One region of the Faecalibacterium sp. BIOML-A4 genome, then DNA from elsewhere that is predicted to be linked to it. Evidence: a T-box and tRNA genes for the amino acid it is inferred to sense, from the RefSeq annotation. Region 1 holds a T-box; the other holds one or more tRNA genes.
The links. The T-box of region 1 lies ahead of pheS (phenylalanine--tRNA ligase subunit alpha). A T-box ahead of a tRNA ligase gene usually reads a tRNA of that ligase, here a tRNA-Phe.
Positions count from the first base shown of each region.

Region 2: it has a tRNA-Phe gene. The T-box ahead of pheS (phenylalanine--tRNA ligase subunit alpha) is inferred to sense a tRNA for this amino acid. The anticodon was not compared.

Region 1 covers NZ_WKZG01000004.1:1,366-12,094, reverse strand. Annotated here, with positions in the region: gene GKG34_RS03770 (alpha/beta hydrolase) at 1-524, shown strand, start outside; gene GKG34_RS03765 (alpha/beta hydrolase) at 540-1,610, shown strand; gene rmuC (DNA recombination protein RmuC) at 1,673-3,010, shown strand; gene GKG34_RS03755 (MBL fold metallo-hydrolase) at 3,140-4,321, shown strand; gene GKG34_RS03750 (glucosyltransferase domain-containing protein) at 4,441-6,021, shown strand; gene GKG34_RS03745 (glucosyltransferase domain-containing protein) at 6,068-7,738, shown strand; T-box leader at 7,861-8,099, shown strand; gene pheS (phenylalanine--tRNA ligase subunit alpha) at 8,179-9,201, shown strand; gene pheT (phenylalanine--tRNA ligase subunit beta) at 9,220-10,729, shown strand, end outside.
Region 2 covers NZ_WKZG01000025.1:25,010-35,738, forward strand. Annotated here, with positions in the region: gene GKG34_RS14430 (hypothetical protein) at 1-486, opposite strand, end outside; gene GKG34_RS14435 (hypothetical protein) at 813-1,034, opposite strand; gene GKG34_RS14440 (InlB B-repeat-containing protein) at 1,083-1,541, opposite strand; tRNA gene GKG34_RS14445 (tRNA-Gln) at 1,855-1,928, shown strand; gene GKG34_RS14450 (D-alanyl-D-alanine carboxypeptidase) at 2,007-3,347, opposite strand; gene GKG34_RS14455 (metallophosphoesterase) at 3,523-4,215, shown strand; gene recG (ATP-dependent DNA helicase RecG) at 4,286-6,346, opposite strand; gene GKG34_RS14465 (GNAT family N-acetyltransferase) at 6,497-6,979, shown strand; tRNA gene GKG34_RS14470 (tRNA-Cys) at 7,361-7,435, opposite strand; tRNA gene GKG34_RS14475 (tRNA-Gly) at 7,464-7,539, opposite strand; tRNA gene GKG34_RS14480 (tRNA-Asp) at 7,626-7,702, opposite strand; tRNA gene GKG34_RS14485 (tRNA-Gly) at 7,732-7,807, opposite strand; tRNA gene GKG34_RS14490 (tRNA-Phe) at 7,838-7,913, opposite strand; gene GKG34_RS14495 (toprim domain-containing protein) at 8,269-10,260, shown strand; gene GKG34_RS14500 (DNA gyrase subunit A) at 10,553-10,729, shown strand, end outside.

The DNA of each region.
Region 1 (10,729 bases):
CGCTGCAGGATGTGGTCCGCGCGGTGCAATACATCACGGAACATGCAGGACAGTTTGGCGTGCAGGCGGAGGATTATGCCATTGTAAGCTATTCCTCAGGCGGGCAGATCGCCGGACTGTTCGGCACCGACGCGGTGGGCTACAAAAATTACGGCCTGCCAAAGCCCGGTGCCATGCTGCTGGGCTACCCGGTAAACACCTTTCTGGAGTTCAAACCGGTCTATAATATCCTGCTGGACCCCGGCGTGTGCAAGCAGCGGTATTATAAAATGACATTGTCTGATTACATCACACCGGATTACCCGCCTACCTATCACTGGTACGGCAAAAACGACATGACCCTTATGACCATGTGCTGGTCGGCGCAGGGGCCTGTTCTGGAAAAGGCACTGGCCCGCAACCATGTGACGCATATCTACCATGTGTATGATGATGCTCCCCATGCAGTGGCCGCAGGCAAGGGCACCGATGCAGAGGGCTGGCTGAATGAAGCAGTTGCCTTCTGGGAGGAACAGGTCGGCTGAAAAGGAGATGTTGAGTTGAAACACAGGATATGCACCGCAGCAGCCTGTATCTGTCTTCTGCTGATGATGGCGCTGCCCGCATTTGCAGCAGAGTATGGCGAGCCGGATATCACGCCGCAGACCACCATGGGCGAGATCCGCTCGAACCCCAGCATCCTTGGCGCAGGCGTTTGGACCTATTCCAAGGAGCAGAACCTGCCCGGCACCGAGGACTGGTGCAATGACCAGACGCTGGAAAAATATGTGAGCAGCCATGTGGCACAGGATTGTGCCGATGGTCTGAACCTGCTCATCCGCAATTACAATGCGGGCGTGCAGATCACCTATAAGCTCTACTCGGAGCAGGAGATCGCCGAGGACAGCTCCCGCAACAATGTGGAGTTCTATTACTACCCGGCCAGCACGCCGGATGCAAAGTATGCGCTGGTGCTCTCCGGCAACATCTTCAACCGCACGGCGGAGTTAAAGGAGTGCATCTCCACAGCTTACCAGCTGCACCAGAAAGGCTATGCGGTGTTCGTGATGCGCTACCGCGCCTACCCGGACAACGACAACAACGGACCCATAGAGGACATTGCACGGGCGGTGAAGTACATCATCGGCCACGCACAGCAGTTCGGCGTGCAGACGGAAAGCTACGCCCTGATCGGCTATTCTTCCGGCGGACATCTGGCGGGCCTGTTTGCATCGGACGCTCTGGGCTATAAAAACTATGGCCTGCCCAAGCCCGGCGCAGTGATCCTGGCGTATCCCATCGTGCAGTTTTCCGAGATCACACCGATCTACCGTGTGGGCATCGACCCCTTTGTGTGCGGCCGGTTCTACTATGAATACAGCCTTGCCGACCTGATCACAGAGGACTATCCGCCGGTGTACTTCTGGTATGGCAGGGATGACCTGACCTTGAACCTGCTGTGTTGGCCGCTGCAGGGGCCGGCCCTCAGCAAGGCACTGGCCGCGCATGGCGTACCTTACAAAGAAGTGGTATATGACCACGCAGCCCATGGCATCGGCCTTGGCCGCGGCACGGCTGCAGATGGCTGGCTGGACGAAGCCGCTGCCTTCTGGGAAGAACAGACAAAATAATATAAAGTACGCAGATCCGGGCTGTGCAGCTGCAAAGCCCGGATTTTGCAATAGGAGACATTATGGAATTTTTAGCGTTTCTTTACACGGTGCTTCTGGTGGCCATCTGCCTGATGATGGCCCTGCTGCTGTACCGCTCGGCAAAGCCTGCCGCAAACCGGGACGATGCAGAACGGAAGGAATGGCTGCGTCAGCAGCTGGAAGCGCAGAACCGCCAGATGGACGCAAAGCTGGCAGAGATGGCGCAGCAGAACCTTGCCGCTATGGGCCACATCAGTGAAACGCTGCAGGCTTCGGTGCAGAGCATGAGCACCGCCCTTGCCGCAGGGCAGGGCACCCAGCAGCAGACCATGGAGCAGCGCCTGCAGGGGCTGGAAGCCTCCAACGCCCGCAAGCTGGAAGAGATGCGCCGCACCCTTGCCGAGGGCATGACTGCCCTGCAGGCCCAGAACGCCCAGAAGCTGGACGAGATCCGCCATACGGTGGACGAACAGCTGCAGGATGCGTTGCAGAAGCGGGTGACCGAAAGCTTCAAGGCGGTGAACGACCAGCTGGAACAGGTGTACAAGGGTCTTGGCGAAATGCAGAACCTTGCCGCTGATGTGGGCGGGCTGAAACAGGTGCTTTCCGGTGTGAAGACCCGCGGTATTCTGGGTGAGATCCAGCTGGGAGCCATTCTGGAAGAGATCCTTGCCCCGGAACAGTACGACACCAACGTGGCCACTATTCCGGGCAGCACCCAGCGGGTGGAGTACGCCATCCGGATGCCCGGCGCGGACGGCGGCACGGTGTGGCTGCCCATCGACTCCAAGTTCCCCGGCGACACCTATGCCCATTTACAGGATGCGCAGGCATCCGGCGACGCGCAGGCCGTGGAGAACGCCCGCCACGCACTGGAACTGGTGCTGCGGGCCGAGGCCAAGGACATCCGGGAAAAATATGTGGAGCCGCCCTACACCACGGCCTTCGGTATCCTGTTCCTGCCCTTCGAGGGTTTGTATGCCGAGGTGGTGAACGCGGGCCTGCTGGAAGTGCTGCAGCGGGACTATCAGGTGAACATTGCAGGCCCCAGCACCATGGCAGCGCTGCTCAACAGCCTGCAGATGGGCTTCAAGACCCTTGCCATCCAGAGGCGCTCCGGTGAGGTATGGCAGCTGCTGGGTGCGGTGAAGACCGAATTTGACAAGTTCGGGCAGGGGCTTTCCAAGATGCAGCAGCGCCTGCGCCAGACCGACGAAGAGCTGGATAATCTCATTGGCGTGCGCAGCCGTGCCATCAGCCGCAAGCTGCGCGCGGTGCAGACCATGGACGAAAGCGCTGCTGCCGCTCTGCTGGAACTGGATGCTGAGCCGGGCAGGCCGGTAACGGCAAAGCTGCCGGAGAATGGGGAAGAGCTCTGATGTGCAGAATATTCCCACGTTATCCCTTGCGATTTTTCTGACGATGTGGTATGATAGGAACTGTTCTCAGAAACAATCGCCGCAGAAACGCGGCACTGCATAAAAATATAAATAAGGAGACCGAGCATTATGAGCGTAAACAAGATCAGTGAAGCCATTTTGGGCGTTGGCGTGGATGATACCACCATCGACCTGTTCGAGAGCCAGTATCCGGTGCCCACCGGCGTGAGCTATAATTCCTATGTCATTCTGGACGAAAAGACCGCCGTTCTGGATACGGTGGATGCCCGCGCTACCGAGCCGTGGCTGGAAAACCTGACCGAAGCTCTGGCAGGCCGTAAGCCGGATTATCTGGTGGTCTCCCACATGGAGCCGGACCACGGTGCCAACATTGCAAAGCTGGCGGCACTCTACCCTGAGATGCAGGTGGTGGGCAACGCCAAGACCTTTTTGTATATGGAACAGTTCTTTGGCGCTGATGCCATTGCCAAGGAGCGCCGTGTAGTGGTGAAGGACGGCGAGAGCCTGAGCCTTGGCACCCACACCCTGACCTTTGTGTTTGCCCCCATGGTGCACTGGCCGGAGGTCATGGTCAGCTATGAATCCACCGAAAAGGTGCTGTTCTCCGCGGATGGCTTCGGTCGCTTTGGCGCTGTGGCAAAGTTTGACGAAAAGGCCGACTGGGCCAGCGAAGCCCGCCGCTACTACCTGAACATCGTGGGGAAATACGGCCCGCAGGTGCAGGCGCTGCTGAAAAAGGCCGCGGCTCTGGACATCCAGACCATTTGCCCGCTGCACGGCCCGGTGCTGACCGGAGATCTGGGCAAGTACCTGAACTACTACGACATCTGGTCCAGCTACAAGCCCGAGGAGCCGGAAAAGATCCTTGTGGCAAGTGCTTCCATCCACGGCCACACCCGTGCAGCAGCCCACCTCATGGCCGAAAAGCTGCGTGCAAAGGGCGCAAAGGTCGTGGAGATGGACCTGACCCGCACGGATGTGTCCTATGCCGTCACCGAAGCCTTCCGCTGCGGAAAGATCGTGCTGGCCTGCGCCACCTACGACGGCTTCCTCTTCCCGCCGATGGAAAATCTGCTGACCCACCTCAAGACCAAGAGCTTCCAGAACCGCACGGTGGGTCTGATGGAGAATGGCACATGGGCACCCATGGCCGCAAAGCTCATGCGCGCCGAGCTGGAAAGCATGAAGAACATCGCCGTGTGTGATACTGTGGTCACCATCCGCAGTGCTGCCAATGCTGCTGCCGAAGCGCAGATGGATGCACTGGCTGCAGAAATCGTGGCAAAATAAAGCACTCTGGAAAAATACGCAAGATCCTCTGCCGACTGCCCGGCAGGGGATTTTTTTATTGAACCATGTGGAAGAGTTTGATATACTGAAAAGCAGAAGTTTATGGATGGAGGAATATCATGTCTGTAGAAATAAAAGCGGATATCAGACACTGGCTGCGGGAGTTGGATAAGAAATATTTCTTTGTGATGCTGGGCTTTGCGGTGATGGTCTATTTTCCGCTGATCAGTCAGCGGCTGGTCAATACGTTTGACGGCCTGTGGAATGGGTCGTGGTTTATAGGCGGCTTCTGGGAACTGTCGATCGGCAGATGGCTGTGGTGTGTGGCAGATGCTGTACGTTTCGGTGTACAGACGGAACCGCTCAATGCCCTGTTGACTCTTTCCATGATGGTGCTGGGCATCACGCTTCTGCGCAGGCTTTTTGTGGAGCGTGACAACGCACTGACCTACTTTGCGGGAATGGCTGCCATTTCCGGCGCAGCAGTTGGCGTGCAGCTTTCTTACCGCTATATGTCACCGATCTTTGGCTTGTCCTTTCTGTTTGCCGTGCTTGCAGCATACTGGGTGATCACCACCACCCATGCAGGTGCGGCTGTCGGCTGCGGTGCGGTTATTTTGGCATTGAGCTTGGGTTTGTATCAGGCCAATCTGGCGGTGTTCTGCATGATATTGCTGGCATATCTGCTGCGGCTGCTGTTTCAGAATGCAGAACCACAGAAAACAGGTGTGCACATTGCAAAAAGCCTTGGCAGTGCAGCAGCGGGCATGGTGCTCTACTGGCTGGTGCTGAAGCTAGTACTTGCACTTTGCCGTATCGACCTGACCAGCTATAATGGTGCCGCAGAGATCTCAGTAAAAAGCATTCTGTTTGGTTTGCCGAATGGTATTCTGCAGGCGTATCGGATATTCGGAATTTACTTTTTCCGTAATGCCTACCGGCATAATACACTGCAGCCGTTCGGCTTGTTCGCAGCAGTGCTGGCTATGCTTGCGGTATGGTTCCTTTGCCGTTTTGTGCGGATGGCGCGCAGTGGAAAAACAAGGGGCCTGCTTTTGGGCACTGCCGCTCTGCTGGCACTGTCGCTTGCCTGCAATGCCATGATGCTGATCAGCAGTGAAGCTGTGTGGCGAATGCAAATGGGCGGAGGCCTTGCGTTATTTGTGCCGTTGTGTCTGCTGTTGTTGGAGGGCACCCGTCCGGAACAGGGCAACAAAGCCCGATGGTTGGTACTGGTGCTTGCATTTCTGGTCGTATACGGAAATGTTTACATGATGGCTGTCGATCAGGAGGCGATGCGGCAGGGCCGGGATTCACTGCGGGTAATGTCGGACCGAATCGTGAACGACCTGACGGAGGAAGGCTGCTTTGACGAAGGAAATCACTGGTCGGTCATGATCGCAGGCAGGCCCAGCTCGAACCCGACTTTTAAAAAAGGCGACCTGTACCCTTCGGCCAACAGGTATGCACAGATGGGCTGTTTCTGGCTGTCACCGGAATGCGCAAGACTTTCCTGGCGCGGCGTGTTTGAAAAGATCACTCCGGTGGAGATCACGCTGTGCGAAGATGAAGATTATCAGAAACTGAGACAGACCGAACTGGTAGCAGAAATGCCGGTTTATCCGCAGGAGGGATATATCCAGCAGGTGGGTGATATTGTGATCGTGAAGGTATCAGAGGATTATCTGATCGATGAATAACAAATGAGACTGAGAACATAAAACAGGACAGATGGAGAAAATAACGATGAAAGAAAAAATCGATGTACAGAAACCGGACGACCTTGGGCTGGATATATCGGATCTAAGATATTTTCTGGTGATGCTGCTGTTTTCGGCGGTAGTGTTTTTCCTGCTGATCAGCCAGCGGCTGACCAATACATTTGACGGATTGTGGAACAATACATGGTTCTTCGGCGGCTATTGGCAGGTAGTCACGGGCCGATGGCTCTGGCCGGTGATCGATGCGCTGCGGTTTGGCATCCAGACGGAACCTTTCAATTCATTGCTGACGCTTTCCATGTCGGCGCTGGCTGTTACCCTGCTTCGGAAGTTTTTTACAGAGAAGGATTCTGTCGTGACCTATCTGGCGGGTATGGCTGTTCTGGCCAGCACGGTCACTGGAATACAGCTGTCATATCGGTTTCAGTCGCCGGTGTTTGGCTGCTCATTTTTGTTTTCTGTTCTGGCGGCAGAGCGTGTGGTTCGTGCCGCAGATTTTAGAAAAGCGGTCGTACAGGGAGCACTGCTTCTGGTCATGAGCCTTGCGTGCTATCAGACGAGCCTTGATAACTTTTGTCTGCTCCTGCTGACATATCTTCTGCTGCTTCTGTTCCGCAATGTGGACAGAGAAAAGGTCCATGCCCACATTGGAAGAAGTCTTTGCAGCGCAGCTGCAGGAATGGTTTTGTATTTCCTGCTCACAAAGCTGATCGTATGGGCATGTGGATGGCAGATGGCAAGTTATAATGGAGGAGCGGATGTTTCGGTACTTTCTATACTGAAAAATCTGCCCAATGCCATTGCAGAGACCTACCAACTGTTTGGAGCTTACTTTTTTCAGAATTACTATCGGCATAACATTCTGCAGCCGGTGGGCTTTTTCGTTTTGGTATTTCTGGCGCTGAGCATCGGACTGCTGAACCGCTTCAGAAAAATGCTTCACCGGAAAAATTGGGAATATATCCTTCTGGGAGTGGCAGCGCTGATCGTTTTGCCCATCATGTGCAATGCCATCATGCTGATCACAAGCGAGGCGGTCTGGCTTTTGCAGATGGGCGAAGGATTGAATCTGTTCGTGCCAGTATGTCTGCTGCTGCTTGAAGGGACGCGCACAAATCAGCCTATGGTAAAAAAGTATGTACGTGCTGCCCGGACAGGGGCTGTAGTACTTGCGGTTTTGGTCGTCTATGGCAATGTCTGCTCTGCCGTGATCGATCAGGAAGCTATGTATGAGGGAAGAAAAACACTCAAGAGCATGTCGGATCACATTGCGGACGACCTGATGAGCAGCGGATATTTTGACGATAACGAGCAGCTGCCGGTACTGTTTGTGGGCAGACCCAGCTCGAACTCCAGTTTTATGAAGAGGGAGTATTACCTCTATGCAAATCCGTATGCGCAGATGGGCCGCTTCTGGCTGAACGATTACTCGGCCAGAGCGTCTTGGAAAGCGGTTTTCAGGGATATTACTCCGGCAAAACTCAAGCATTGCTCGGTGGAACAGTATGGGGAACTGTACAGCAGAACAGAGCTGGAACAGATGCCAGTCTATCCGCAGGAAGGATATATCCAGCAGATCGACGGTGTGGTCGCGGTAAAAATTTCAGATGATTACAAAGTTGATAAAGAGTTTGCGCCACTAATCGACCTGGGAGAATTGTTTCAGCTCATAATGGATGACATAAACGATTCATAATGGCTGCGGCTTTGTGAAAAAACCTCCACCGAACGCGATTTTTGCGGAAAGTGGCTGCACAGCCCTTGCAAACTGTCCCGAAATGTGGTAACATAGCTCTTGGTTATAAAACCTGAATACTCCCAAACGCAGCGACGGAGAGAGTAGGTATGGCGTACACGGCAAAGAGAGAAGCTTCACCGGCTGAGAGGGCTTCCGGGTGTATCTGTGCTGAAGTTCGCTCCTGAGCGGTCTGTGCGAAACAGCAGTAGTACAGAACGGCCACGCCCCGTTACGGCGTTCTGAGAGCTGCCCGGCATCTGTGCACGGGTGGAAACCGGGTGGTACCGCGGAGCTAAGAATCAACGGCTTCGTCCCTTTTGCCTGAGAAATCGGGCAGGGGACGGAGCTTTTTTGTTGCACTCCGCTCATCAACACGAAGAATAAAGGAGAGAACATCCATGCAAGCAATGATCGACGAGCTGGCAAAACAGGCCGCTGAAAGCCTTGGTCAGGTGTCCGGCAAGGAAACGCTGGCCTCCTTCTGGCAGGAGTACCTCAGCAAAAACGGCAAGATCCCTGCCCTGATGAAGAATCTGCGCACCGTTGCGCCGGAAGAGCGCCCCGCTATGGGCAAGATCATCAATGAACTCAAGGCAAAGGTTCAGGCAGATTACGACGCTGCTGCAGAACAGGTGAAGCAGGCAGAGCTTGCTGCCCGCAATGCTGCGGAGACGGTGGATATCACCCTGCCCGCCAAGACCCGCTCTGTGGGCGGTCTGCACCCGCTGACCCTGATTACCAACCAGATCATCGACGTGTTCTCCGGCATGGGCTTTTCGGTGGGTACCTTCCCGGAGATCGAGGACGACGACCACAACTTCACCCGCCTGAACGTGCCCAAGGATCACCCGGCGCGCGATATGCAGGATACCTTCTACCTGTCGGAGGAGTTCCTGCTGCGTACCCAGACTTCCGGCGGCCAGATCCGCACCATGGACGTTCAGAAGCCGCCCATCAAGATCCTGATGCCCGGCCGTGTGTTCCGCTCCGACTCCGACGCTACCCACAGCCCCATGTTCCACCAGATGGAAGGTCTGGTGGTGGATAAGGGCATCACGCTGGGCGACCTGCAGGGCGCACTGAATACCTTCGTGCAGAAGCTGTTCGGCGCTGACACCCGCACCCGCCTGCGTCCCTCCTACTTCCCGTTCACCGAACCCAGCGTGGAGGTGGACGTGAGCTGCTTCGAGTGCCACGGCAAGGGATGCCCGCTGTGCAAGCACACCGGCTGGATCGAGGTGCTGGGCGGCGGCGTTGTCAACCGCAAGGTGCTGGAGAACTGCAATATCGACCCGGACGAGTATTCCGGTTTCGCCTTCGGCATTGGCATCGAGCGTATCGCTATGCTGAAGTATGGCATCAACAACATCGGCCTGATGTTCGAGAACAACCTGCAGTTCCTCAAGCAGTTCCACGAATAAGAGGGGAGAGAAGAGACAATGAAAGTACCTTTCAGCTGGTTAAAAGAATTTGTAGATATCGACGTTACTGCGCAGGAACTGGAGGAAAAGCTCTTCTCCTGCGGCTTTGAGGTCGAAGAGCTGATCCCGCTGGATGCCGGCATCAGCAAGGTGGTCGTCGGCAAGATCGTGGAGATGGAAAAGCAGGAGGGCACCCACCTGACCAAGTGTGTGGTGGACTGCGGCGACTACGGCCACGACATCCGCATCAGCACCGGTGCCGCCAACATGAAGCTGGGCGACTGCGTGCCCGCTGCTCTGGATGGCTCCACCCTGCCCGGCGGCATCAAGATCAAGGCCCGCAAGATGCAGGGCGTGGAGTCCAACGGTATGCTGTGCTCCGGCGAAGAGCTGGGTCTGAACGACGACCTGTTCCCGGGCTCTGAGGTCTACGGCCTGCTCATCCTGCCCGAGGATTCTGTCCCCGGCACCGACATTGCCCCCGTGGTGGGTCTGGATGACTATATCTTTGATATCTCCATCACCGCCAACCGCCCGGACTGCCAGTCCGTTCTGGGCATCGCCCGTGAGGTGGCTGCCGTTCTGGGCAAGCCCCTGCACATGCCCGCCATGGACTACAAGACTGTCTGCGAGCCGGATGCGCCCATCACCGTCAAGGTGGAGGCACCGGACCTGTGCCCCCGCTACATGGCACACTATGTGCGCAACATCCGCATGGGCGAGTCTCCCCGCTGGATGAAGCGCCATCTGGCTCTGTGCGGCCTGCGCTCCATCAGCAATGTGGTGGATATCACCAACCACACCCTGCTGGAAATGGGTCAGCCCATGCACGCCTTTGACCTGAACAAGGTCGCCGGCCGCACCATCGATGTGCGCCGCGCCCATGCGGGCGAAAAGATCGTCACGCTGGATGAGAAGGAGTTCACTCTGAACCCCAACAATCTGGTCATCTGCGATGCCGAAAAGCCGGTGGCACTTGCCGGCATCATGGGCGGCGCAAACTCCGGCATGGATGAGAACACCACCAGCCTGCTGTTTGAGTGTGCCACCTTCGCCCGCGACTGCGTGCGTAAGACCAGCCGCGCTCTGGGCCAGAACAGCGACTCTTCTGCCCGCTACGAGAAGGGTGTGGACCGTCACTCTCCTGAACTGGGCCTTGCCCGTGCCCTGCACCTGATCCAGGAGCTGGACTGCGGCGACATCACCACACTGGAATATGACCTGACCGATGGCCGCCCGATGGAGCGCAAGCATATCGTTACCACTCCGGCTAAGATCTGCGGCGTGCTGGGTATCACCGTGCCGGATCAGACCATGATCGACATTCTGCAGCGTCTGGAGTTCACGGTGGATGTACAGGCCGATGGCAGCTGGGACGTGTCCGCACCCCTGTACCGCGAGGACGTGGAGGGCTTCCCGGATCTGGCCGAGGAGGTCATCCGTGAGTACGGCTACGACCACATTGTGCCCACCTTCCTGAACACTGCCTCCGTTACAAATGGCGGTCTGAACTACGACCAGAAGCAGC
Region 2 (10,729 bases), on a different contig from region 1:
GCTGGCCCGGCGGTCAAAAGCGGCCCGGCGCTGCTGGATCTCCTGCTGCGTCCGGGCAAGCATTGCCTTGCAGTCCGCTTCGGTCTGGGCGCGCTTGCGTGCGGCGGCTTCCGTTTCCGCGTCGCACTGCTGCTGGGTACGGGCCTTCAGGTTCGCAGCCTCGGTCTGTGCCTGTGCAAGGATCTGCTGGGCTTCGGCTTCCGCCTGAGCGCGCAGAGCGCTGGCAGCGGCATCGGTGTTTTTGTTTGCTGCGAGCACCGATGCAACGTATTCATCAGCCGCAGCCTGCGCCGCTTCAAACACCTTGTTCAGCTCCAGTGCAGCCTGCGCAATGGAACCTGCGTTTTCAATATGGATCTGCCGTTCCTGCAGCTGGGCAGACAGGGCAGCGTTTTCTGCCCGGAGCCGGTCCTCGCTCTGCTTGAGCGCCAGAATGATCTCGACTAATTCGGTGCGGCGCATGTGCCGCAGTTCACGGTCTGGCATAATGATCGATTTCTCCCGCAAAAAGTGGTCGGATTGGGCGAACGAAAACTTTCGACAAATACGAAAATTTTCGCACCACAAAACCACATTTGATATATCAGTTTTCGGCGTGAAAGCGCCAGTTTGATGAATGACCTTCCACCTTATATGTTAGCACAGTATGCGTAACAAAAGCGTAACAAAAATGCCTTTTCCGTGCATTTTTTTGCCAAAGCCAAAGAAAAATTGTTTCTTTTGATGTAAACGATTAAAATGCGTTAAAAACAAAAAGAACTGTCCCCACAACGGAGACAGTTCTTGAAAAACAGATGAAAATAGAAGCCGGATCAGAAGCTCTTCAGCAGATCGCCCAGAGTCAGGAAGGACTGGTAGATCACGTTGACATTGTTGATGATGGAGCTTGCACCGGAGAAGATGCGGGCAATGGCGTTGAACACCTTACCGACATTCAGGAAGCTGTTGTAAGCGTCGCGGGCACCACCGTCCAGATAGACCATTTCCTCTTCGCTGATGGAGGCATAGTTTGCGGGCAGTTTCATAGTAGACATGGAGATTTTCCTTTCTATTGATAAAATTGATACAGTGTGTGGAAAGACTTAAATAAAGGCAGCCACGGCCAGCGTGGTGATCAGAGCACCGGCTACCGTCAGAACGCTCAAAATCGGGCCGTCATCGTATTCCTGCGCGGTCTGTTCCGGCTGAGCGGGCGTGGATGTGCTGGTGGAAGTGGTGGCATTTTTCACGGTCCAGTGTGCGTACACAGTGGTATCACCGGTAAACACCGTAGAGGTGCTGATTTTTGTGCCGCCCACCGGCTCGGTATACCAGCCGTCAAAGGTGTAGCCTTCCAGCGCAGGCTGCGCGGGCAGGGCACTGAGTTTGCCGCTCAGATTGGTGGTGACTGCCACAGCGGAGCTGCTGCCGCCCATGGCATCCAAACCAATGGTGTAGACCTGCGAATCCTTGTCTTCTGCGGCAAAGGCAGAGGGCAGTGCACAGCAGAGCAGTGCAGCGCTGAGCAGACCGAGGACCAGTATTTTCAAGATCTTTTTCATATGACTCCTCGCTTTCCTGACGAATTGGGATGTGGTGCCTGCCGGGAACGGAAACACCAGAACAGACCTCGATGTCCCCGCCATGAGGCAGTAGACGAAAAAGCCGGGAAGAGGAGGTTTATTCAATCCTATATTTACCACATATAGTGTAACAAAAGCGCAACAAAATGGGCGTATTCTGTTGTTATGATGAAAAAATTGGTTTTTCACAAATTGCAGGCTGCAAAAGGCGGCACAGAGCCGCCGCAAAAGCGGAAAAGTGGAACCTTCCCCTTGTGGAAAAACAAAGAATATGGTATAATATCTTGCACGATGCGCCATCGCCAAGCGGTAAGGCAGGGGACTTTGACTCCCCCATCGTAGGTTCGACTCCTGCTGGCGCAACCAAAAGCCCCGTCATCCTGAAAAGGCTGACGGGGCTTTTTGCATCACTTTTCCACAAAATGCGGCTGAACGGTGCAAAGCTCAGCGGCGGCGGATCTTTCTGGTGGGCTTGCGACGGTTCCAGTTGTTCAAAAGGACCCACGCAAAGTAGATGATGATGGAAATAATACTCAGTGTTATTACAACTTTGAGATACAGACTGCCTAAAAATTCCTGAAAACGCGCCACAGTGAACAGCAGCGGGTTGCGGCTGACATCCTGCCCGGCGATCAGGTCCACCACGCCAATGGTCTCACCGGCAAGCTTTAGCTCCACGGTACCCACCACATCGCCCTGCTGGACAGGGGCACACACGGAATCCGGCAGGTGGAAATATTTCTGGGTCACGCTGCCGTCGCCGGTGGAAGGCAGCAGGGTCATCATGCTGTCGGCGGGATACAGCTGCAGGGAGCTGGTATCGGAGGAATACTTCACCGGGATCTCGGCCAGCGTAAGGTCGGTGTCCAGCGCGGCCTGAATGGAAAAGCTGTCGAACACCCAGTCCATCAGCTTCACGGTCTCGCACAGGGCCGGGCGACGGTTGGCGTAGCCGAAATCGTCGCAGGTGTCCGGGCTTTGCATCACGCAGAAAATATAGGTGGCACCATCCTTATTGGCCCATGAAACATAGCTCTGATTGCCACTGTCGCTTTTGAATGCGGTCACATCGCACATGCCGCCCTGCATGGCGCTGCGGTAGTATTTGCCGCCGCTGGATTTGCTCAGCGCGGCGTTCTGGCTGACCAGAACAGACGAAGAACGGTGTTTTTCTTTGGCGGGCATGGTAAAGCTGGGCGCACCGGAAACCTCCACAAAGGCATCAAAGCTCATCAGATAGCGCAGGATCAGGTACATATCCACGGCACAGGTCACGTTGCCGCTGCTGATGCCGCAGGCATCCGTCCAGGTGCTGCCGGTGGTGCCGATGCGCTGGGACAGGATGTTCATCTGGCTCACCCAGCTCGCGAGGTCGCCGCCAGAAAGGGCATAGGCAAGGCCCATGGCGGCTTCGTTGGCGTTGCGGGTCAGCATGGCGTACATGGCTTCGCGGTAGGTAAAGGTCTCGTTGGAGCGCATATCGGCGTTGTTGGTGTTATAAACGTAATCCGAGATGGCAAAGGGCATCTGGAAGGTGTCGTCCAGATGGTCGGCATAGTTGGTCAGCAGCAGGGCAATGGTCATGTACTTTGTCAGACCACCGGCGGATACCTGCTTTGTGCTGTCCTTATCATAGACGATGATATTGGTATCGGTGTTGACGATATAGGCACTCTGTGCCTGCACCTGATAGACCGGGGTGGGGTCGAACATAGCCCCGGCGGGCAGCACAAGGCAGCTGAACAGGACAGCGAACGACAAAACCAGCGCAAAAATACGTTTCATGTGGACAATTCCTTTAAAAAGCGATAATATAAAACAACAGGCAGCACGGCACAAGCGCCGTGCGCCGGGTAAGAACGAGATCACAGCGGAAGGCTGTATTCTTTATAATAACAGGTTTGGCGGGGTGTGACAAGGCTTATTGTGCCGATTTCACATCCGGTCAGGGAGGACAGGAATGGTATATCTGACAGGGGACACCCACGGCGACATCGACCGCTTCAAGCACGGCAAGCTGCGCTGGCTGGGCAAACGGGATACCGTGGTGGTACTGGGCGACTTTGGCTTTGTGTGGGACGGCAGCAAGGAGGAACAGAAAAAGCTGGATTGGCTGCGCAAGCGCCCGTATACCCTGCTGTTTCTGGACGGCAGCCACGAAAACTACGACCTTTTAAAGCAGTATCCCACCGAGGAACGCTTTGGCGGGAAGGTGCAGGCACTGGGTGGCAATGTGTACCATGTGTGCCGCGGCAGTGTGCTGGAATTGGAGAATAAAAAATACCTGTGCTTTGGCGGTGCGGAAAGCCAGGATGTGGAGGATCGGGAACCCGGCGTGAACTGGTGGAAGGAAGAAATGCCCTCGGATGAGGAATACGCCTTCTGTGAGGAGAACCTTGCAGCCTGCGATTACAAAGTGGATTATGTGCTGACCCACGATGCGCCAAGCAGATTTTTGGATTTTACCGCCCTTGCCAGCGGCGAGACCAACCAGCTGCACAGCTTTCTGGATAAAATTTTGTTGAAGCTGACCTACGACAAGTGGTTTTTTGGCTGCTACCATAAGGATACCCAGCTTTCCACCAAAAGCCGCTGCGTGTTCTGCGATGTGATAAGCATGGGCGAACGGCACGCAAAGCGTTCCGTTCGATAACAGGGGCCGCTGCACCAGCCGTGCAGCGGCTTTTGCATTTGCTGTTGCTTGTGCGCAAAAAACCTCCGGATCAGTTCATGGCTCCGGCTTTCTCGAACATCTGCTGCACCTGCTGTTCCAGCAGTGCGTGCTCCGGCGCTTCCAGCAGCGGGTCGTCGGCCAGCATGGCAACGGCTTCCGCCTGCGCAGCGTGCAGGGTGCGGGTGTCGTTCATCAGGTCGGCGATCTGCAGGGTGGGCAGGCCGTGCTGGCGGCTGCCGAAAAAGTCGCCGGGGCCGCGGGTCTCCAGATCGTACTGCGCCACCGCAAAGCCGTCCGTGGTGCTGCACAAAAATTTCAGCCGCTTTTGTACGTTTTCGCTTTGGTTGTCGCTGACAAGAAAGCACCAGCTCTCCGCTGCACCGCGTCCCACGCGGCCGCGCAGCTGGTGCAGGGCGCTCAGACCGTAGCGCTCTGCGTTTTCGATCACCATTACGCTGGCATTGGGCACATCCACACCCACCTCAATGACGGTGGTGGACACCAGTGCGTCCAGCCGTCCGGCTTTGAAGTCCTCCATCACGGCAGCTTTCTCCTTGGGTTTGAGCTTGCCGTGCATCAGGCCTACCCGGCGCTCCGGCAGCAGGGCTTTGGCAATGTCCTCGTAGTAGCTCTTAACGGCGTTCAGCCCGCCATCCGGTGTGTCCTCGATGGCGGGGCAGACCAGATACACCTGCCGCCCTCTACCAATCTCCTGATCGAGAAAATGGTAGAGGTCGCGCCGCTTTTTGCCGGTGATGCAGCGGGTTTTGACCGGGGTGCGGCCCGGCGGCAGCTCGTCCAGAATGGAGATGTCCAAATCGCCGTAGATGAGCAGGCCCAGCGTGCGGGGAATGGGCGTTGCACTCATCACCAGCAGGTGCGGATTCGCGGCCTTTTCGGCCAGCATTCCGCGCTGCCGTACCCCAAAGCGGTGCTGCTCGTCGATCACGGCAAGACCAAGCCGGGCAAACTCTACGCCTTCGCTGAGGATGGCGTGAGTGCCCACCACAAGGTCGGCTTCGTCGTTCCGGATGGCGGCAAGGGTGGTGCGGCGTGCAGCGGCCTTCATGCCGCCGGTCAGCAGGGCCACCCGCATCCCGAAAGGGGCAAGCATCCGGTTCAGGCCTTCGGCGTGCTGGGTGGCCAGAATTTCTGTCGGGGCCAGCAGCGCGGCCTGGTACCCCGCTCGGATGCAGGCCCAGATGGCGGCAGCCGCCACCAGCGTTTTGCCGCTGCCCACATCGCCCTGCAAAAGGCGGTTCATGGAAGTCTCGCCCGCCATGTCGGCCAGAATCTCGCTCACGGCCCGGCGCTGGGCTCCGGTGGGGGAAAAGGGCAGGCTGGCCCAGAACAGGGACGGGTCGGCAAGCTGCATGGGCGCACCGGTGGCAGCGGCACCCCGGTTTTTCATCCGGCCAATGCCCAGCTGCAAAACCAGAAGTTCTTCATAGATCAGCCGCCGCCGGGCTGCATAGGCCTGCTCTTCGGTGGCAGGGCAATGGATGGCCCGTACGGCATCTGCCTTGGAGAGCAGACGGTATTTTGCCAGCATTTCCGGCGGAAGAGGGTCGGGCAGAAGCTCTGCATGGGGCAGCAGCTGCCGCACGCACTTGGCGATGGCATTGCTGGTCAGGCCCTCGGTCTGGGGGTAGACCGCTTCAAAAGGAGAAGCCTTGATCTGCTCGGCGGTGCGCACCTGCGGGTTGACCATCTGGCGGCGCAGCATCCCGCCGGTAACGATGCCCTGAAAATAATATTCCTGCCCCAGCTGCAGCTTCTGGGCGGCATACGGATTATTGAACCATGTGATCTCCAGACTGGACACATCGTCCCCGGCAGTGATGCGCTCCATCCGCCGCCCGCCCGGCAGGATACGCCCGCCGGGTTTGGCGAACACCTCAGCCCTGACGACGCACTCCACATCGGTGGGCGCTTCGGCGATGGAATAGGGTTTGGTGAAGTCGATATATCTGCGCGGGTAGTGGCACAGCAGGTCGGCCAGCGTCACGATGCCCAGCTTCTCGAACCGCTCAGCGGTCTTGGGGCCAACGCCCTTCAGGTAGCGCACCGGCGTATCCGGGGTGAGGGTGGTATGGTTTTCGGCGGGCATGGCGTGTCAGCTCCTTTTTTGGATGCAATATAGCCATTGTAACACGGAGCGGCAGCGGATGCAAATGGCCCAAAAAGGAAAAACCGGCAGGACCTTTGCCTTTGGGCAGGAACTGTGGTACACTCGGAAGAAAAAGAGGGGAGAATATTTATGGAGATCCGTAAGGGGACCTTAAAGGACTTGGAGGCCATTGCAGCGGTGGAGGCGGCCTGCTTCCCGGCGGCAGAGGCGGCTACGGCAGAGGAGTTTGCCGGGCGGCTGCAGCAGTACGGCAATCATTTTTGGCTGCTGTGGGAGGGGGAAAGGCTGCTGGCCTTTGTGGACGGCTTTTGCACCGACTGGCCGGACCTGACCGATGAGATGTACGCCGACGCCTCCCTCCACCGGGAGAATGGTGCCTGGCAGATGATCTTTGGGGTAAACACCATCCCGGCCTGCCGCAGACAGGGGTACGCCGGGCAGCTGCTGCAGCAGGCCATTGCCGACGCCCGGGCCCAAGGCCGGAAGGGGCTGGTACTGACCTGCAAGGAGGCCCTGGTGCACTACTATGCAAAGTTCGGCTTTGTGAACGAGGGCGTTTCCGGCTCCACCCACGGGGGCGTGGTGTGGTACCAGATGCGGCTGAAGTTCTGAGGGGGACGATCTGGAATGGCCTACGCCTTGCTCCGGCCGTATTCAGCGGAAGAATAATTTTTAAGAGAGCAATGCCGGAGCGTCCGCGGAAGCTCCGGCATTGCATTTTCACTGGAGAGGGCGTAAAGGTAGACGGCATTTGCAGTGCCGCTTTCTGCGAAAGTGCGGCACTGCGGCAGACTTTTCGGCTTAACTGCAAAGTGACCGGTTTCGCCAGAGGCTCTCCCTTTGAGGAAAGACTTCCCCCGCTCCGGGGGAAGATGTCACCGCAGGTGACAAAAGGGGGAGTCTGTCACCGTAGGTGACGGAGAGGGCGAGGAGGCTGATAGGGAACAACGCAAAACAAAAAAATCCCGGAAGCTTCAGCTTCCGGGAATCTTTTGGAGGTGACGACCAGATTTGAACTGGTGGATGAGGGTTTTGCAGACCCTTGCCTTACCACTTGGCCACGTCACCATATTTAGGAGTGAATTTCCACTCCTGTTGGAGCGGCCGACGAGGCTCGAACTCGCTACCTCCACCTTGGCAAGGTGGCGCTCTACCAGATGAGCTACGGCCGCATATTCGGTGCATTTTACCTTGCACCCATCATTTCTGATGCCCTGAAAACAAGTTTCAAAGTAGGTGAAAGCTTGCGCTTTCTTGGTGGCGACCCGGATCGGGCTCGAACCGACGACCCCCAGCGTGACAGGCTGGTGCTCTAACCAACTGAGCTACCGGGCCATATTGGAGCAACTGTTGCTGCTCCGTTATGGAGCGGCCGACGAGGCTCGAACTCGCTACCTCCACCTTGGCAAGGTGGCGCTCTACCAGATGAGCTACGGCCGCATATTGGAAACCCTGCTGGGTTTCCTTGACTGGTGCCTCCGATCGGAATCGAACCAATGACACGGGGATTTTCAGTCCCCTGCTCTACCGACTGAGCTACAGAGGCGCACCGGACGATGATTATTATACCTGAAATTTCGATTTTGTAAAGGGGTAAATCCAAATTTTTTTCAGAAAATTGAAACTTTCTTGATTTTGGTCGCTCCAGCGCGTAAAATAAGAATGACTTTTTTCAACCTGCTTTTGGCACATCCGGCACAGGACGTGCTGTGTGCGGGCGCGCCAAACAGAAATTGACAAATTCAACAACCTATGGTTTAATGAAAATGAAATGATTCAGGCGCTTTTGCCCTTTTTCTCTGTGTATACCTATATTATAGTAAGAAAAGGGCAGAGGCGTTTTATGATTTGACTACAGACGGCCCGCTTTTTGCAAGAAAGGCCGGGCCGGGAGGAGCAGCATGGCAAAAAAACAGGAATATGGCAACGAGAGCATTACTTCTTTGAAGGGTGCTGACCGTGTGCGTAAGCGCCCGGCCGTTATCTTTGGCTCAGACGGCGTGGAGGGCTGCGCCCACTCCATCTTTGAGATCGTCTCCAACTCCATCGACGAAGCCCGCGACGGCCACGGCGATACCATCAACGTGACCCGCTGTAAGGATGGCAGCGTCATCGTTGAGGACTTTGGCCGCGGTATGCCCGTGGACTGGAACAACGGCGAGGGACGCTACAATTGGGAGCTGTTGTTCTGCGAGATGTATGCAGGCGGCAAGTATGGCGAGGGTGAGGATAACTACGAGTTCAGCCTTGGCTTGAACGGTCTGGGCCTGTGCGCTACCCAGTATGCTTCTGCATGGATGACCGCCGATATCTACCGTGACGGATACCACTATCACCTTGATTTTAAAAAGGGCGAGAATGTGGGCGGCCTGCAGAAGGAAGCCTACAAGGGCCGCCGCACCGGCAGCATCATTCACTGGAAGCCGGACGACGAGGTGTTCACCGACATCGATGTGCCCGGCAGCTACTATAAGGATACCCTGCGCCGTCAAGCAGTGGTCAACGCAGGCCTGACCCTGAACTTTACCGATGAAAAAGAGAAAGACCCTGCCACTGGCAAGGCGTGGTACGAGAGCTGGTGCTATGAGCACGGCATCGCGGACTATGTGGCCGAGGTGGCAGGGGAGGATACCCTGACCCCGGTGTTCAGCTGCGAGAGTGAGGCATCCGGCCGGGACCGCGAGGACCAGCCGGATTACAAGGTGCGCATGAGCGCGGCGTTCTGCTTCTCCAATAAGGTGCAGATGCTGGAATATTACCACAACTCTTCCTGGCTGGAGCACGGCGGCAGCCCGGAGCACGCGGTGCGCACCGCCTTTGTCTATCAGATCAACAAGTACCTGAAGGAAAAGAACCTCTATAAAAAAGGTGAGAGCGCCATCAGCTTTCAGGATGTGCAGGACTGCTTGGTGTATGTCTCGTCCAGTTTTTCCACCCGCACCAGCTACGAGAACCAGACCAAAAAGGCCATCACCAACAAATTCGTCTCGCAGGCTATGACCGACTTCCTCAAGCATTATCTGGAAGTGTATTTTCTGGAAAAGCCGGACGAGGCCCAGAAGATCTGCCAGCAGGTGCTGGTGAACAAGCAGAGCCGTGAGCATGCGGAAAAAACGCGCCAGAGCATCAAAAAAACGCTGTCCACCCAGATCGACCTTGCCAACCGGGTGCAGAAATTCGTGGACTGCCGCACCAAGGATGCATCCCGCCGCGAGCTGTATATCGTGGAGGGCGATTCCGCTATGGGTGCGGTCAAGTCCAGCCGCGACAGTGAATATCAGGCCATCATGCCCATCCGCGGCAAAATTTTGAACTGCCTGAAGGCCGACTATGCCCGCATCTTTAAATCGGATGTCATCGTGGACCTCATCAAGGTGATGGGCTGCGGCGTGGAACTGGGCGGCAAACACAACAAGGAGCTGGCCACCTTCAATCTCGATAATCTGCGGTTCAATAAAATCGTCATTTGTACCGATGCCGATGTGGACGGCTACCAGATCCGCACGCTGGTGCTCACCATGCTCTACCGCCTGACCCCGACCCTGATCGAGAAGGGCTATGTGTATATCGCAGAGTCGCCGTTGTATGAAATTACAACGAAAGACCGCACTTATTTTGCATACACCGAGCCGGAAAAGACAGCGTTTCTGGAAGAGATCGGCGAGAAAAAATACACCATCCAGCGCTCCAAAGGTCTGGGTGAGAACGACCCCGAGATGATGTGGCTGACCACCATGAACCCGGAGAGCCGCCGTCTGATCAAGGTGATGCCCACCGATGTGGTGCAGACTGCGCAGGTGTTCGATATCCTGCTGGGTGATAACCTTGCAGGCCGCAAGGAACACATTGCGCAGCACGGCGCAGAATATCTGGACGATCTGGATGTGAGCTGATGATTTTAAATTGCCTCCGCTTGCGCTCTGGCAATGACAGAGGTAACGTTATTTTAATTTGGTGATTTGTCGCAGCCTGCGGGCTGCTCCAAATCACGTTTTCACGAAGAAGGCCCCAACGGGTCACGGCATTTTAAGGGAAAAATGCAGAAAACCGGAACGGCTCCATCTGTGAAAGAGCAGCTCAGGATGGCCCGCAGGCCATCCTGAGCTGCAAAAATAAAAAATATTTTCCGCTGAATATGGGCAGAGCGAGAGCGGCGCCCATTTAAAATCGTCAAGAGGTTAGAAGATGCCTAGAAAATCGACCAAGAAAACACTCAAGCCGGTGCGCCCGCAGCTGGGCGACAGCGTTGAAATTTTAAATGCCGGCAGTGTGCTGGAGGACCCCATCACCCGCACGCTGGAAACCAACTATATGCCCTACGCCATGAGCGTCATCGTCAGCCGCGCGCTGCCAGAGATCGAC